Regions from separate parts of the Anoxybacillus sp. P3H1B genome, predicted to be linked through region 3. Evidence: riboswitches for the same ligand, from Rfam matches in the RefSeq annotation. Region 3 holds a riboswitch; each other region holds the start of a gene.
What was found. Region 3 has a riboswitch for cobalamin ahead of AT864_RS00940 (ABC transporter substrate-binding protein). Riboswitches for the same ligand answer to the same signal wherever they lie in the genome.

Region 1 (3,283 bases), on a different contig from region 3:
GCCGAGATGTGAGTTCGGATTTTTTCGATTCACTTCATCGCGATAAAACATAAATGGTGTGCCTGATTCTAGCTGGCTGCGCATAATGCTTTTCATAATTTCAATAGCTGGAACTCTCTCTTTTGAAAGGCGCTTTTCTTGAACGCATTCCCAATATTTTTGACGAAAACTGCCGTCCCCTTTTTCTTCATCATAAAAGTCTTCTAGACTGAATCCCATGATTTGTCGTATTTCGTGTGGATCAAATAAATACCAATCTCCGCGTTTTTCTACTTGCTCCATAAATAAATCAGGGATGCAAACGCCTGTGAATAAATCGTGTGTCCTCATCCGTTCATCGCCATTGTTTAATTTGGCATCTAAAAAAGCAAAAATATCTTTATGCCACACGTCTAAGTAGACAGAGATGGCTCCTTTTCTTTGGCCAAGCTGATCGACGCTGACAGCGGTGTTATTCAATTGCTTCATCCATGGAATCACGCCGGATGAAATCCCTTTAAATCCTTTAATATCGCTGCCGCGGCTGCGAATCTTTCCGAGATAGACGCCAATGCCGCCCCCTGCCTTGGAAAGGTTAGCAATATCGGTATTGCTGTCGTAAATACCTTGCAGGCTGTCATCAATCGTATCGATAAAGCAGCTTGATAGCTGACCATAGTTTTTTCCTGCATTGGCTAAAGTCGGAGTGGCAACCGTCATATATAAATTGCTTAATGCCCAGTATGCTTCTCGGATAAAGGCAAGTCGCTGCGTTTTTGGCTCTTTGGCCATCAATGTCATCGCGATGATGAGAAAGCGCTCTTGCGGCAGTTCATATAAATTTCTTTCATAATCACGGGCAAGATAGCGATCTGCAAGCGTGCGGAGACCGATATAGGTAAATAGCTTGTCTTTTTCTGGATTGATGATCGCTCCAATCTCTTTAATTTCTTCTTTTTCATAATCATCAAGCAAAGAATGGTTGTAAACTCCCTTGGAAACGAGAGAAGCGACCAGCTCGTAAAAATCACCGTAGCGTTCTTTTGGATGATAACCGCGATTTTGAGCTGCTTCGTGATAAAGCTTCTGTAAATAAATGCGGGCGCAAACAAAGGTCCAGTCTGGTTCTGCTTCGCTAATATATGAAAGTCCCTCAAGAATGCAATCATTTGCCATTTGTTCGAAGGACGCAGTGTCTTTGTTTTGAATCATGCGAAGCACACGCTTGATATATTCGGATGTGTCTAGATGAGGAAATTCATTTGTAAGATCATGAATCCAGGCAATCAATTCTTCTTGAGAAACGGTTTGAAAAGTAAACGTCATTATCGGCTCCTCCTCTTTCCAATAAAAAAATCCACTCCGGATTGAGTGGATGAAACGATAGTATAAAAAGGAATAAAACTTCCCTTCTTAAACCATCGCTTCATCTTCTCCCTCCCCGAAGAATGTGAAACGAAACAAGCAAGGCAGGTCTCCTGACTTGTGCTTCTTCCTACTTTGGATCCTTCCCGTATACGCGCCGTATAAGCTTTCGTATACAGTGGAGCTTCCATTTCGTCCGCACATACAGTTGCGGGGGCAGTTCTGGATTTACACCAGATTCCCTATTAAGTCCTAAGGGACACCTTTACTTGTGGTTTGTTCTACTATATATAGTTTTTGTTTTTATTCTTCGATACAATATATTGTGTTTGTTAGTTGCACTGGTATCATCATATAATAAATCAATGGAAAATTCAACTATAATATTTCTGAAGTGGAAAAATAAAAAACGCGCTCGATCGGCGCGTTTATTTTTGAAGTGGGAGAAATTTAATAAGCAGCGAGCGAATCAGTAAACCGGTGAGCACACCAGGAATAACTGAGAGCATTGGCAGCCAAATTGGTCCAAAAAAAATGCCGAAGATGGTAACGCGGGAAGAGTACATCAGTCCAACTGTGACAAAATAAGCTGAAAAAACGAATGGAAGAAAAGCGTAAGGAGAGCGACCACCGTCAGCATCTTTATAAGCATCCCACATTGCAAAAAAATACAAACACGGATAAAACATAAGCCATTGAAAATCAATGACTTGGGTTGCTTCGATTGTTTTTCCCAAAAAGCTCAGGCGAATGGCTTCATTAAATCGGGATTGAGAGTTTACAATAAATTCTAATAAAATAAAGATGGTTCCTTTGAAATACTTTTGATTCAAAAGCTGTCCGAATCCTGGTAAAGCAATACTCCATAACAACCGTTCAATTGCTTTCACGTTTTCTTAACCCTTTACTAATGGATTTTATTTGTTGATCATCGACTATATCCTATATCGCCTCGTATATAGAAAAAGAGCCCTGCCTTATTTTTATCATTTCCGCTTTTTACAGTTTATATAATTACATTTTATTGAAAATATACATTTTGTTCCTATTGAGATCGGGAATTTGAAAATGGTGCATGTTAGGTGTGTAATTTGACATGTTATGTCTAGTTTTGTTCATGTTAAGAAAATATTTGGGTAACTTTTCAGAATAGTTAGTATAATCGCTGTGAGTAGAGTATAATTTTTTAGTGCAAAGGGGGAGAGGATTTTGAAAGCGGTTAAATCAATCGTGATTTGGGGATTGATTTCGATCATTGGAGCCATTGGCTTTGCGGTATTGGCTCTGCACCGCGGCGAAACGATTAATGCGATTTGGCTCATTGTGGCAGCGGTGTGTGTATATGCAGTGGCTTATCGTTTTTATAGCAAATTTATTGCGCAGAAAGTATTTGAGCTGGATGATAATCGCAAAACACCAGCTGAAGTGATGAATGATGGAAAAGACTATGTGCCGACGAATAAATGGGTGTTATTCGGACATCATTTTGCTGCTATTGCAGGAGCTGGCCCGCTTGTTGGCCCTATTTTGGCATCACAGATGGGATATTTGCCGGGCACGCTTTGGATTGTAGTCGGTGTGGTACTAGCAGGTGCGGTACAGGATTTTGTCATTTTGTTTGCTTCAATGCGCCGCAACGGAAAGTCACTTGGTGAAATGATTAAAGAAGAAATGGGCTCCTTCACAGGGCTTGTTGCTATGCTTGGGATTTTAGGTATCATGATTATTTTATTAGCCGTGTTAGCGTTGGTGGTTGTGAAAGCGCTTGTAGGAAGCCCGTGGGGAATGTTTACCATTGCGGCAACGATTCCGATTGCGATTTTTATGGGAATTTACATGCGCTATCTGCGGCCAGGCCGCGTAGGGGAAGCTTCATTGATCGGTTTTGTTCTGCTGATTGTTTCCCTTATTGCGGGACAGCATGTGGCTGAACATCCGA
Region 2 (3,283 bases), on a different contig from region 3:
GGAACAATGTAATGATAATTGGTGTTAAACCATTTCGTCATTTCGCATGCTGGTGCTTTTTCATTGCCGCGCGCCATCGCGAAATAAACTGAGAGAGGAACCTCTCCCCCCTGATAATCGAAACGTTCAGGAATGAAACCAAACATAGCCGCTGTATCAAGCATATGATCATAAAGGGTAAAGTCGCCAACCGGCACAAGATCAATCCCTATTTCCCGCTGCTTTTTGATATGGTTTAGACGAATGGACTGCATCGTGTCCAAAAAAATTTTTTCGTCTATCTCTCCATTCCAGAAAGATTCTAATGCTTTTTTCCACTCTCGTTTTTCCCCAATACGTGGATAGCCAAGATTGCTTGATTTCATTTCCTCACTCTCTCCTATCATTTTATTTTTATCGTTTTTCCACTCTCTACCTGATCTTTAGGCGGGACTTGCCTGATAGGAAATCTATGTTGTCCATTCGATGGCTCGGTTTCCCGTTCATCCTTCCAGCTGAGTTGCTCTTCTCCTCACATCTCCCCGCATTCACCGCGATTTGACGTCATATTTCTTTTTCCGAATAATAAAAAAGCATTCCTAACGCTCCAACGGAAGCTAGAAATGCCATAAAAAAGGATTAATCCCTTTGTCCATGATGAACACCTCCCTATCCTCCGTAGGTAAAAGCAGTGTTGTCAGAACAGGCAGGTCTCCTGACTTAAGGATCATTGCTTTCCGCTCGCCTTCCCAATCTTTGATCAGTGGCAGTAAAGCGGAAAGCTCCTCTATTACAGTGGCGGGACCGTGCCGGAATCTCACCGGTCTTCCCTTTTCATCCGCAGGGAGCCTTGGACTGGGCCATTTAGTCTTGACTCACCTTTGGAACCTGTTCCCACATTTATTTTCTTGTTCGCCAAGAAAAAAACGCTTCAAACCTCCATTCTAAGCCTGTCATGAAGTATCAGAAAAATTTTACAATAACCCTATCATTCTTCGAAAAAATTGTCAAGGAGATTAAGTCTTCTGATTCATGGCGCAAATCTAATTTCGACAGAAGTCGATCGCTTTTATTAAGATTAACCATTCAAAAAGAGCATTCCAGTTTCAAAGCGTAACAAGTATCAACCAATAAGCTGTAGACCGTGTTGTTCGAATGCTCAACCGTCGAAATCGGAGCATCACCTTCTCATTTTTCATCCTTAAGTTATATCTAGATAACTTTCATGATCGAACACTGTCGGAAGCAGCCCAGGCCACCTGTTAGAAAGTTAAGAATTTTTTTGTTTTCGTCTCAGAAAAAATATGATATAGTGAACTTGAAAATTGAATAACTTTGGTTAGGATCAGGTATCGGTAAGCAAAAGAGCGCTTGACCGGTTTAAAAGGGAAGTTCGGTGCAAATCCGACGCTGTCCCGCAACTGTAAATGGGAGCAACCTGCCAAAACCACTGTTGAATGCTTGACATATCAACGGGAAGGGGCTAGGAAGCGATGAACATAAGCCAGGAGACCTGCCTGATTCGGTCCACACCAAAAACCTACGAGGATAGGGGGTGTTGAGGAAGCGGAAAAAACATATGTTTTTTTGTATATGTTTTTCATAGGGGATCGTATGCGCTTTTTCAGCATCTTCATTTGCGAAGATGCTTTTTTTATTTGCTTCAAGCGCATGTCCATCATTCGAATCGTATTGGAACTTGAGAACGAAAGGACAGACATCATGCACAACACATTCGGAACAAAGCAATATTTTTTGGAAGCGTTTAAGCAAACGGTCATGAACAATTTTACAATACATCCACCCGTTTCTTTAATGGATCTGTACGATCATTATCAATCGGAAATTGCCGTCCGCCTCCCTTTGTCAGAACAGCCATCATGCCGTGCTAATTTGCAGCAAGCATATCAAGAAATACGACAAGAACTTGTTTTCAGCAAGGAGTCGGCCGACGAAAGCAAATGATTTTAAATTAAGGAGGGATCTTTTTGGAATTTCGTCCAGGATTAGAAGAAATCATAGCGGCTGAAACGAAAATTTCATTTCTTGATGTGGAGAATGAAGAAATCGTCATCCGGGGATATGATCTGATCAAGCTTGTAGAAACCAAAACATATACCGAGGCAGCACATCTGCTTATTGAAGGAAAACTACCGTCACAGCCAGAAAAAGAGCGCTTTGAAATGCAGCTTCACACACAAAGAACACTGCCGCAAGAACTGGTGAAAATTTTGAAGCAGCTGCCGCAAACTACCCATCCGATGGATGCACTGCGAACCGGTATTTCCGTTTTAGCCAGCTTTGACCCACATCTCGATGAACGAACAGAAGCGGCTAATAAAGAAAAAGCGATTAAGCTTTTGGCTCAAGTACCTGCCATTATTGCAAGCAGCCATCGCTTGTTGCATAACCAGCCAGTCGTTCCATCGCACCAAGAACTCTCTTACAGCGCCAATTTTCTATATATGCTGACAGGGAAGCAACCAAGCGAGCTGGAAGTGAAAATATTTGACCGTTCGCTCATCGCTTATATTGAACATGAGCTGCCAAACTCGACATTTACAGCGCGGGTCATTTCCTCCACCCACGCCGATTTGTACGGAGCATTGACAGGGGCTGTGTCATCGTTAAAGGGGCATCTTCATGGAGGAGCCAACGAGGCCGTTATGTATATGCTCAAAGAAGCGGAATCGCCAGAAAAATACAAACAGCTGCTCTATCAAAAGCTAGCCAATAAGGAACGAATTATGGGATTTGGTCATCGCGTATACATGAAAAAGATGGATCCACGAGCCTTGCTTATGAAAAAGGCGCTTCAAGAGCTTAGCGAAGTCCGCGGCGACACGACTCTGCTCGAAATGTGCGAGGCGGGAGAAACAATTATGAGAGAAGAAAAAGGACTCTATCCAAATCTAGATTACTATGCTGCTCCTGTCTATTATTTGCTTGGTATTCCAATTGAGCTTTACACACCGATTTTCTTTAGTGCCCGAACCGCCGGCCTTTGCGCCCACGTGATTGAACAGCATAACAATAACCGGCTATACCGCCCTCGCGTCAAATATGTCGGAGAGCGCCACCTGCAAGTGAACTGAAAAAGCAGATTAAACGCTCACCCGAAGAGGAATTGGGGCCAGCAATTCCTCTTCTTTTTATCATAATATAAATGGAGTCTAGAAAGGAAGAGATTCATGAGTGAAGTTTTAATAAAAAATAATGAAAAACAACAAACAGACGAATTGCTTGTTCAAATTGCGGATTATGTTCTTAACGGAAAAATCGAAAGTCATGAAGCATTCGAAAC
Region 3 (3,283 bases):
CTTGGCAACATGGACACCTATGTGAGCAGCTGCCTCTTCACCAAAGGCAAAAGCGTTTAACTCGCGGTGATTCACTAATAACAGCAAACATCCTATTATAAAAAACGGAAGCATCATGACAACATATTTCCAGCTTCGCATCGCGACGCTTCCCATCAACCAAGTAATAATTTGCCGCAGTTCCTCTCCTGTCAGCGCAATCATAAGCGAGATCAACGCGCTGAAAAATGCGCTGAAAATAATTCCGGTTAAAATGATCGTTTCCACTGACATGCGCGGATCGACGGCGCGAGTAAAAAACAAAACGAGAAAAAGAGTCAGCAATCCAAACGCAATGCTCATGATCGGTAATGTAAACGATCCAAACCACGGCAATTGCAGATGAAAGAACAAAACGACGACCGCTCCGACTGACGCGCCCGATGATACTCCAAGCGTATAAGGATCAGCCAATGGATTTTTTAGCAATCCTTGAAACGCCGCTCCCGCCAACGAAAGGGAAGCGCCGACTAAAAAAGCCAAAACAACGCGCGGCAAGCGGATGGCCATCACAATTTGCACAAGCGTATCAGGAATGTCAGGGGACGGCGCAATTCCCCACCATTGCTCTAAAAAAATGTCAATAATAGACGAAAAGGGAATCGATAGTGAGCCTATCGATATCCCTAACAACATGCACACGACCACCGCCGTAAGAGCGATGACGTAGGCAATTATATTATTTAAAGATTTCCGGATAAATGACTTTGGCAAGTTCCTCTACCCCTTCAACAAGGCGTGGGCCTGATCTTGTGACTAAATCAGAATTCACCTCATATACGCGTTGATTTTTAACCGCCGAAACGTCCTTCCACGCCGGTCGTGCCATCACTTGCTTTACAGCATCTTTCACATAGTCTCCATACGTGACAACAATTACATCCGGATTGAGCGCTACCGCTTTTTCTTCCGTAAACATCGGCCATCCTTCTTGATCGCCAGCCACGTTTTCTGCTGAAATCGCTTGCAGCATGTCATTGATAAATGTTCCCTTTCCTGCTGTATAAATTTGTGGCGCCGGCTGCACTTCCACCCATACTTTTACCGGATTTTTCACGTTTTTTGCTTTTTCCTTGATGGCTTCAAGCTTTGATTTCATCTGGTTAACAATTTGATCGGCTTTTTTCGTTGTCCCTGTTGCTTGTCCAATTAATTGGATCGAATGGTAAACATCATCAAATGTTTTGGCATCGTTCACAACAAGCACTGTAATTCCCGCATCCTTCAGCTGCTGCAGGCCGTCCCGCGAATTATGGGCACTCGATGCGTGGGCAAGCACTAAATCAGGCTTGAGTGAAATAATTTTCTCCACGTTAAACTCCATGCCGCCAATTTTTTCTTTATTTTTTACATCTTCCGGATAGTTATCAAAATCACTGACTCCAACAATTTTCTCTCCTAAACCAAGTTCATAGGCAATTTCCGTATTGCTCGGAATTAACGAAACGATTTTTTTCGGTTCGGACTGAATCGTGACCTCTTCCCCTAATCCGTCCTTAACGGTTACCGGGAAAGCAGCTGTTGCTTCTTGCTTCGCATTGGATGAATGAGTGGATTTGTCTGTTTCTTGATTACCGCACGCGGCAAGAAGGCCGAACGTCAGCATCAACACAAGCAGCCACGTATAATACCTCAGTTGCTTCATCATGGTTTCTCCTCCTGCACATATAAATTAAAAAATGCCCATCCCGGACGGAATGAGCAAGAAACGACAAACCATAGAGTTGTGGCAGCATAATAACCACCTTTTGCCGTTTCGCCATCTCACCCCCCGAAGATTGGAAACATCGAGCAGTCAGGGCAGGTCTACTGACTTATGCTTCATCCTACTTTGAACCTTCCCATGCGGCCAACAGCTTGCCCATCAATACCGCACAGTGGTTATTTCATTTCGTCAGCATTTACAGTTGCGGGGACAGTTCTGGATTCGCACCAGATTCCCTATTAAGCCTATTAGCGATTCGCTCACTTCGGCACCCTTCTGCATCGATATACAATTGTAAAAAATAATCGAACAATTGACAGTTACAATATTAAAGGACGAAAGGCTGTTTGGCAACAAAAAAATGACGGAATTCGCCATTTTTCCCGTCTCTACTTATACGGATCTCATTTTTTAACGCATTGGCGTGATGAAAGCACATCCACCGACTTACCGCAAAAACGACTCGAACAGCAGTTTATCGCCATTCGAGTCGTTTGGATCGCTATTAATTGTTAATATAGCGTTCAAATACATCCCCAAAATCTTTCACTGTATACTGCTTCTTAGTCTCAACAAGCCAGTTGAACGCGATTTGATTTAGCTCTTTAAACTGTTCAGCAATGCTGTTTGGAGTGCTGGCGACACGCCCTAGCACGGAGGAGGCAACATCGAGACTTTTTCGCGCAAAGTCGAGCGTCGTTTCATTTTCATGGCAAATTTCTGAAATTTTTAAAAGTGCTTTATATAAATCTTTCACTTCTTCCAGATGCTTTTTATGCACATCAATCGAATAGTGCTCCGATCCGATAGTAAATTTAATCTCTACATCTAAATCGACCGTGCCTGCCGTCTCAAGCGATACGCCGGCAATTGGATGCTTATAGTAATCATAACGGCGCAGCGTTCGCTTTTTACTTGTCGCGCTCGTCCCATCTAAATGAATAAGCGCTCGGTTAGTAAAGCAATATTCATCTGATTTGGACTTAATCAAAAAATAAATCTTTTCTCCATCTTCATGCATCACATAATCGTCTGCGTCCACTTTATCATAATTTTCGGGTTTAATGACAGAGCCGATATCACTTAATCCGAGAACATCAGCAGCAACTTTGCCAAACATCCAGCATCTCCTCCCCTTTCTTTTCTTACAATCCCATTATACCATCCATTTGCTTTCCAGATCCGATAAACAGAAAAAATAAAAAATGGATTTATAGCCGATTCAAAAGCACAATCCTTTTTTAACAGATGGAGGCAAATCATAGAACACTGTCCAATACAACTTTTTATAAACGTCATTCTTCGCTGAAACCTCCGTGCCTTGTCACAGGATCAAGAGACGATGCGAGTGCTATAATATATTTATGATGATGTCCCAAAGTTCATATTCTGTTCATAAACATCAAGTACAATACATACACGACAGCATAAAAATCATAGCAAAAAGAGTGGTGATCAAATCGTGCAAAAGCAATCATTAGAAGAAAAAGCAGACTGGCGCTCGTTTATCTGGATGATTCAAGCAACGAAGCCGCCTAA

Region 1: linked by a shared signal. The riboswitch ahead of AT864_RS07825 (ribonucleoside-diphosphate reductase subunit alpha) and the one ahead of AT864_RS00940 (ABC transporter substrate-binding protein) in region 3 are both predicted to bind cobalamin.
Region 2: linked by a shared signal. The riboswitch ahead of AT864_RS17845 (hypothetical protein) and the one ahead of AT864_RS00940 (ABC transporter substrate-binding protein) in region 3 are both predicted to bind cobalamin.

The regions. Positions count from the first base shown of each region.
Region 1 is NZ_LPUG01000012.1:99,852-103,134, forward strand. Features, by position in the region: gene AT864_RS07825 (ribonucleoside-diphosphate reductase subunit alpha) at 1-1,305, opposite strand, end outside; cobalamin riboswitch at 1,430-1,626, opposite strand; gene AT864_RS07830 (hypothetical protein) at 1,773-2,234, opposite strand; gene AT864_RS07835 (carbon starvation CstA family protein) at 2,554-3,283, shown strand, end outside.
Region 2 is NZ_LPUG01000010.1:90,782-94,064, reverse strand. Features, by position in the region: gene metE (5-methyltetrahydropteroyltriglutamate--homocysteine S-methyltransferase) at 1-365, opposite strand, end outside; cobalamin riboswitch at 667-847, opposite strand; cobalamin riboswitch at 1,310-1,515, shown strand; gene AT864_RS17845 (hypothetical protein) at 1,702-1,944, shown strand; gene mmgD (citrate synthase) at 1,968-3,074, shown strand; gene AT864_RS03985 (bifunctional 2-methylcitrate dehydratase/aconitate hydratase) at 3,171-3,283, shown strand, end outside.
Region 3 is NZ_LPUG01000009.1:124,796-128,078, forward strand. Features, by position in the region: gene AT864_RS00935 (iron ABC transporter permease) at 1-753, opposite strand, end outside; gene AT864_RS00940 (ABC transporter substrate-binding protein) at 719-1,684, opposite strand; cobalamin riboswitch at 1,821-2,035, opposite strand; gene AT864_RS00945 (PH domain-containing protein) at 2,250-2,864, opposite strand; gene AT864_RS00950 (ABC transporter ATP-binding protein) at 3,258-3,283, shown strand, end outside.